3 regions of the Stieleria sp. JC731 genome follow, and region 2 is predicted to be linked to each of the others. Evidence: riboswitches for the same ligand, from Rfam matches in the RefSeq annotation. Region 2 holds a riboswitch; each other region holds the start of a gene.
The links. Region 2 has a riboswitch for cyclic di-GMP ahead of LOC67_RS00410 (Flp family type IVb pilin). Riboswitches for the same ligand answer to the same signal wherever they lie in the genome.
Positions count from the first base shown of each region.

Region 1 (2,262 bases), on a different contig from region 2:
TGTGCTGAGGAACCGGCTTGGCCGCTAACAGCAGAATCGAACAATTCCCATGCACCTGACATCGCCGCCGCGTCTGCGGTCCGTTTGATCTCGGATCGTGAAACGCTAATGCGACCGAAATCAACCGCAACGGCGCTCATGATCAGCAAACCTGCGAGCAAGAAAACGCCGAACACGACGGCTGCCCCTTTGCGATGACGCTTGGGTAGGCGACGTCGTGCAGAAGGTGATAGTGGAACTTTAAACGCGTATTGAATGGATGAATGACTCACGGATCTATCTTGGGTTACTTGGTTTAGATTGAAGGCTTATGAAACCGGTGCAGGATTACTGCACGAACTGGTTCACAACGATCGTTTGCTGACTGCCATCGGTGCGAATCAAGCGAACGGTCTTCAAGCGAATCGATGCGACTCGGTTAGAACCGAACCCGATATCGACCGCAGCCAAGCTCTCAGCAGGTGTGTAGTCCTTCAAACTGTCGATGCCTTCGTCATCCATTTCGACCAAGTAGTCTGGGCCACCGAATACTCCCCATTGGTATCCGTATCCGTCTTTGACCGCGAACATCAATTTGTTGTTGAACACAGCCATTGCGCTGGTCCAACTGACGCGGTCATTGTCCCAAGCAAGCGTTTGGCTTACTCGGCTACGCTCTTCGTCTTGTGGCTGATCGCCAGTGAATGCACCGACGCGAAATCCACCGCTGGAATAGCCTTGCTCAGCGGCATAGTTCATCTGCAATTGGAAGTACAGATCTTCGCGTCCACCCTTTGGATACATAAAGAACGCGATCTGCGGCGAATTGATCGCCGGTTCTGGCTCATTGATGACCAGTTCCCAATCTTCTTCAACCAAGAAAACTTTCGGCTCCTCCGCCTGGGCGATCGAACCTAGAGCAAACAAGAAACACAAGCCCCCATAACAAAATGTGCGTGCAGCACCGCAAACTCTTGCAGCTTGTGACATGATGGTTCCCCAAATGTTTGAAATGACAAGGATGAACCAAGCCAAACTTGTTCCCTTTCGGTAGTCTGGCGATCCGTTCGCAACAGTCGCGAATGGACCCATAACTTTGCGTCCCACACTTGCATGTGGTTTGCCGTTTCGAGGGTTCGAATCGGGGAACCAGATGGATGGCTTGGTGTAGGCAACCCTATATCAATTCCGCACGGTAGGTCGCCCTAGAAGCATTTCTTGACACCAGTTTGGGTAAACGATTTTCTAGTTGTAACGATTACCCGGGGGGCTCCCATTAGCTTTTGCGGGACTCCCCTCTACCGGATTGGACAAACCTAAAAAGTATGCAGAAGGCAAGGCGATTGTGCGCCAAATTGAAGGCGATTTTGCCAAGGTGACCCAAAGGCACAGGCCACCGCGAAATCTAAGCCTAAGGATGAACCGCGATTACAGAGGTTTTGGCAACTCGCGAGGCCTGACGGTTTAGCCCAACCTTGATACTGATTAGCGCAGCTCTCGCGTGCGGCTGCTTGCCACCCCAGCGGATACTGATGCCGTCGCAGCAGGGCTTTCGAATCGCGAGAATTCAGCAAACAGAGGCAGGTGATCGCTGATGGAGTCCGCTTGCTCCGGCGAAAGCGAAAGATCTTCAGTAAAGCTGACAACACCGGTTCGCCCGGCGTATTCCGCGGTTACATTGCGATCGATCAGAATATGATCATTGGTTTTGCTGCGACTGACATTGGTTTTGATATCACCAGCAAGTGAGATCATCCCGTTGATCTGCGAGAGCTGCCCCAGGTGGTCCGGATCGACGTTCAAGTCTCCCATCAGGATGAAGTCTTCTTCCATTCGGAGTTTGAATTCAAAGTCGCGCACGCGATGAAAAACGCTTGCCAGAATGTTGATCTCGCTGTCCTGATCGTCCGGGTCCACTTTATCGGGGTCAGTATGAACATTGATCGCGGTGAATTGAAACGGGATCTGATCGCTCCCTGCTGGTAGCACCGTTTGGAATGACGCGACCATTGGTTCCCGGTACATCCGATCGCCACTATCGAGAACCACATAGGCACTGCCAGGGACAAATCGAATGCGCGTTCGGTTGTAGACAAACGCGTAGCACTCTTGCCGAGCTTCATTGCCAATCGGTTCGCTGATGACTGCCGAAAAAGCTCCACCAGATTGATTGAGCAAATCGATCAGTTTTTGCAGCGCCGCGCCGTCCTTCCCTCGAATCTCCTGTACTGCCACGAGATCGAATCGGCTGATGATCTGAGCCAGCGTGCCCATCACATCGAC
Region 1 is NZ_JAJKFQ010000002.1:201,909-204,170, forward strand. It holds gene LOC67_RS06580 (pilus assembly protein TadG-related protein) at 1-272, opposite strand, end outside; gene LOC67_RS06585 (hypothetical protein) at 328-969, opposite strand; cyclic di-GMP riboswitch class I at 1,026-1,114, opposite strand; gene LOC67_RS06590 (endonuclease/exonuclease/phosphatase family protein) at 1,465-2,262, opposite strand, start outside.
Region 1: linked by a shared signal. The riboswitch ahead of LOC67_RS06585 (hypothetical protein) and the one ahead of LOC67_RS00410 (Flp family type IVb pilin) in region 2 are both predicted to bind cyclic di-GMP.

Region 2 (2,262 bases):
CGGACTTCTGAGCCTACGTTCAGACCAACATTCCCGCGTAGGCAAAATAGAGAATTGAGCCGATTGCCATGGGAATTCCGTATGGGAGAAGATACATGGTCGGCTTTCGCTCACGGGCGATCTTCGATAGCTCCGATGGCTTACGAATTGTTTTCCATTCTTCCAAAATTTGCATGCCTTGGGCGTAGTGCTTTGTCCACTCACCGCTCTTCCAAACCATGACAACTGCCATAATCCCGCCGACGATTGCGGTCGCGGCAAAGGCATACAAGGTAACGACGGTTCCCAACCAAGCTCCGACACCCATCAGCAGTTTCACATCACCGCCGCCCATGCCGCCAACATTGCGAAGAACCAGCAACAACATCATGCCGACAAAGGTTCCTAGCAAGCTGTAGCCCAAACCGGCCGCGCCACCTTCGAGCGTGCAATTGATCCAACCACACATGATGAATGGAAAGGTCAACCAGTTTGGCACTTTCAGAATCTTGCCATCGATGACCGCTGCCACGATCAAGACAACAGTGACGAACCAGACAGTCCAGTTCTCTGTGATTCCTTGGATTAGCGTATCCATGAAGAAACTCCCCGTAGCGAACAATTTGTATTTGGTAGGTGGTTGTGGGCGTGCTTCGATCGGGCGTGGGGCAATGTCAGTGGATTGACGTCAACGCGGACCCAAAACCCAGCTGAACATCGCGAATAGCAACGTGATGAAACAGCATGTGAGCTGCCATACATGTTCGGTCGCGTCAGCGGGAAGCAGTGGATAGTTCATGTTTATTCTGTTGCGCAAAAAGAACTCGACGCGACCGGTGAAAGGTTTTGGCGTTTCACCGATCAGACGTCGAGAATCTCTCAAACAGTTATTGGCAAACCACAAGGCCGCCAAGAACCAGATCAGTTAGCGGCGATCGCCGTTCCAACTTCTTGGAACTTCTTGTTCGACTCGGTACCGATCGTTCCGACAGCTGCCAAGCAGACGACGACGATCAGAGCCAACATCACAGCGTATTCAACTGCGGTTGGGCCATCTTCTTCCTTCAAGAACTCAACGATGCTATTTGCAAATTTTTTCATTAGTCAAACTCCACGGGTGAAAGCCGATTGCTTCTCAGAACCGACTTCCGACGTTGTCTTAGTGGGCCCATTCAACGTGAATAAGGTCCCGAAAAAGAAGCAGCCACGTCTCCTTGAAGCCTCGGTGATCTGGCGATCGTCCCTCGGCAGCCCGGCTGTCCTTAAGTGATAAGGACCCGTTGCTTTGCGCCCCGCCCTTACGAACGGTTTGCCTTTATCAGGGGATTAAGCTGTCCGTTGACCGCGGTGACCGTCTTTGGTCTGGTCCTCGGAAGCGGGCCTCGTTACCCGCTCTCGACTGAAACCTATGTCAGGAAATGGACGTGTCAAAAAAGTCGCTTCAAACAAAGTTTTCCAGCTACCAAGGCGTTGCCGTTAAACCAGATGTAGCGGTTGAAGAGGCCTTTCCATCCGACAGCGGGAGAAAGAATGCACAGAATTGCTACTTTGCACGGTGAACCTTTTCAGACCAAAGCGGAGGCAATCGCAAAGAAACTGGTGCCGTCAACGCTGTGGACTTTGGCTTCAATCAACAAGTCTCCACAATGTTGGTTGCCGCTCAGTGCCTACCGCAAGCACGACCTACCGCAAGCACGCAGTGCAGCTCAGATAGAAGATCGACCAAACCCCCAATGCTTCACATCATTGACTGTTTTGGTCACGTGACAAACGATTTTCAGACCGCAGCAAAAGTGATTCGTCGCAGACCCAAACAAAAAACCCCAACGCCATTGCTGACGTTGGGGCATGTCCGGGTTGGTATTCCCGAAAGAGAGCTGCGCCACTCGGTTAGTTAGCCGAGATCGCGGCACCGACTTCTTGGAACTTCTTGTTCGATTCGGTACCGATCGTTCCGACGGCTGCCAGGCAGACGACGACGATCAAAGCCAACATCACAGCGTATTCAACTGCAGTTGGACCATCTTCTTCTTTCAGAAACTCAACGATGCTATTGGCGAACTTTTTCATTATCAAACTCCAAAATTTTTAATCAAAGGTAAGTCGAGGTCCGCACCCGATCGACCAGAGGCCGATCAGCAGCTCCCTCACTATCGAAACTATGTCAGTTTCCTACCCACCGCCGGTAAAGTGACTTGATCCCTTGACGCGAATTGACTTTCGCATGGAGTTGAAACGAACATAACGATTGCACTGGCTTATGACTGCCTTCGCGAGTCACCG
Region 2 is NZ_JAJKFQ010000001.1:122,200-124,461, reverse strand. It holds gene LOC67_RS00415 (prepilin peptidase) at 20-577, opposite strand; gene LOC67_RS00410 (Flp family type IVb pilin) at 901-1,080, opposite strand; cyclic di-GMP riboswitch class I at 1,223-1,303, opposite strand; gene LOC67_RS00405 (Flp family type IVb pilin) at 1,870-2,049, opposite strand.

Region 3 (2,262 bases), on a different contig from region 2:
ATAGCCCAATCACCGAGTGGGTTTTCAACGATAATTAACTGGCCGGTATGGTTCTGTCGTCTCGCCTGATCCCCAACGATGGGCTCCAGGTCGATCACCGGTAAAAACTCACTTCGCAAGTTTCCGATCCCGAACAGTGACGGATGGCTAAGAGGAACCGGGACGATGTTCGGCATGATGGTGACTTCGCGAACTGTCGTCGCGGGCAATGCAAAAATCGCATCACCACAACGAAACATGCAGTGTTTATCGCTAAGGTTCTCGATGCGAGATCGATTGGTCATTGAGCTATCCATCATGTTTTTTTATTCAGACTATTTCGTTTGTTGTCACGGGATCGTCGCTCCGGTTAAGCGAACACACGTTTGAGCACGTTATTGCGTGCGGCCACGAAGTCCTTGCAAAGCCCGGAGGGCGTCGGATGCCTCTGCCGTGATGTTGTCTGTCGGTTGTCCTGTAAGTTCGTTGATTCGTCGCAGAATTTGAGACGAAAACTGATCAAGTTCCTGTTCCCAGGCGTCCAAGGTTTCGATGGTTAACTCGAAATCCTCGTGTGAATTTTTGCCTTGGGAGCCGGATGCCATAGGGTTGGTAGCCATTGGGTTGTTCATTTGCATTACCGTCGCTTGTGGCGCATCGCGACATCGCACATCAGAGTTCAACGAGGGAGCAACTACCGCTTTAACGGGCGTTTGCTCTTTGGCTGATCAATGTGGCGACTGTCTTCAGCAGCAATTCAGGTTCTGTTGGTTTGGACAAAAAGGCGCCGAGTTCTTCACCTAAAACGGATAGGTGAGGTTCTTCGGCACTGGTCAGGAAGATCACTGGAGTGCGGCTTTCCCATGTCGGGTTGGCCAACAATTCGTGACAGACCCCATACCCATCTAACTCGGGCATGTTGATGTCCAAGACAACCAGATCTGGGTGCTCGGTTAATGCACAAGAAACGGCTTGGCGACCGTCCTCGGCTAGCAGCACTCGATAGCCCGCTTCACGCAAAGTGCGATCGATCAAACGAAGCACGGTCATGCTGTCGTCGGCGACAAGAACCGTGTGCGTTTCTTGTGGGCTAGCGGTGGACCGGTCGGGCGCATTGGCCGACGGTTGCGTAGCGGTCATGGATAAGACTCCGGTATCGGCGTGCCCATGGTGATCCATGCGCCGACACTGTGCGTGGGGGATTTCGTTCGGTGGCGCGGCCATCTCCCGTTTCGAGAGATCCGTCACTTTGCGTGCACGACCTCGCGGTCGGCTTGCCTTTATCGCGAGCCCCGGACACCGCCGGATTACTCACTGAGTATCCCCGAGGCGCTTGCGCATTCTCGTCGCGCAGCCCGGGGCACTCTGGTGAAGGGTTGGTCACTGACACCAATAGTCAAGCGAAACCAACAAAACAGGTCTACAAAATCCACCCGGTAGCCCATGGCCATTGCGAAGGAGAGGCGTAACTGCTGGTGGACGAAGTGATTAGGGCTTTTCGGGGCCGACGTTGGGAGATGGTCTGCCGCTTCAGAAGCAACCGAAATACGCGTCTGAGGCACACGAAATTATGAGATTCTGGACTTCAAAACGTTGATCAGTCGGTCCAACATTTCTGACTGATGAGCCGCGGACAAGGAAACGCGAAGTCGCGAGGTTCCCTCAGGGACGGTTGGCGGACGGATGGCAGGGACGTAGAAGCCTTGCTGGAGAAGCAAATCCGAAAGCTGCATGGCATCGGAGTCTGAGCCGACAACGATAGGGACGATCGGGACCTTGGTTTCAATCGGATCGCTGGTTCGTCCCAAGGCGGCTCTGAGTCGCTGGGAATGCTGACAGACGATGGACCTGCGCGATTTCAACTCGTCTCGGATTCTAAAAAAATGGGCCGCCGCATCGACCGCTAGTGGAGACAGCGCGGTGCTGAAGATCAGTGGCCGGCAATGATTGACTAAATAGTCTGAAATGATCTTGGGGCCGACAACGAAACCTCCCTGGCTGCCAATTGCTTTGCTAAGCGTGCCGAGGCGTATCGCTATCCGGTCTTTCACATCAAACTCTTCACAGGCTCCCGAAAGGTGTTCGCCCAACACACCTGTTCCATGAGCTTCATCGACGATCATGGTGGCTTCGAATCGTTCGGCAACATCGACCAAGTCAATTAGTGGAGCCACATGGCCATCCATACTGAAGACCGCTTCGCTTACGATCCAAACACGTTTGTATTGTGAACGCTTTTGCTGCAAAGTCGTTGCAATAAAGTCGACGTCACGATGTGGATAG
Region 3 is NZ_JAJKFQ010000002.1:96,935-99,196, reverse strand. It holds gene LOC67_RS06240 (chemotaxis protein CheW) at 1-284, opposite strand, end outside; gene LOC67_RS06235 (hypothetical protein) at 375-599, opposite strand; gene LOC67_RS06230 (PleD family two-component system response regulator) at 682-1,119, opposite strand; cyclic di-GMP riboswitch class I at 1,187-1,268, opposite strand; gene LOC67_RS06225 (aminotransferase class I/II-fold pyridoxal phosphate-dependent enzyme) at 1,548-2,262, opposite strand, start outside.
Region 3: linked by a shared signal. The riboswitch ahead of LOC67_RS06230 (PleD family two-component system response regulator) and the one ahead of LOC67_RS00410 (Flp family type IVb pilin) in region 2 are both predicted to bind cyclic di-GMP.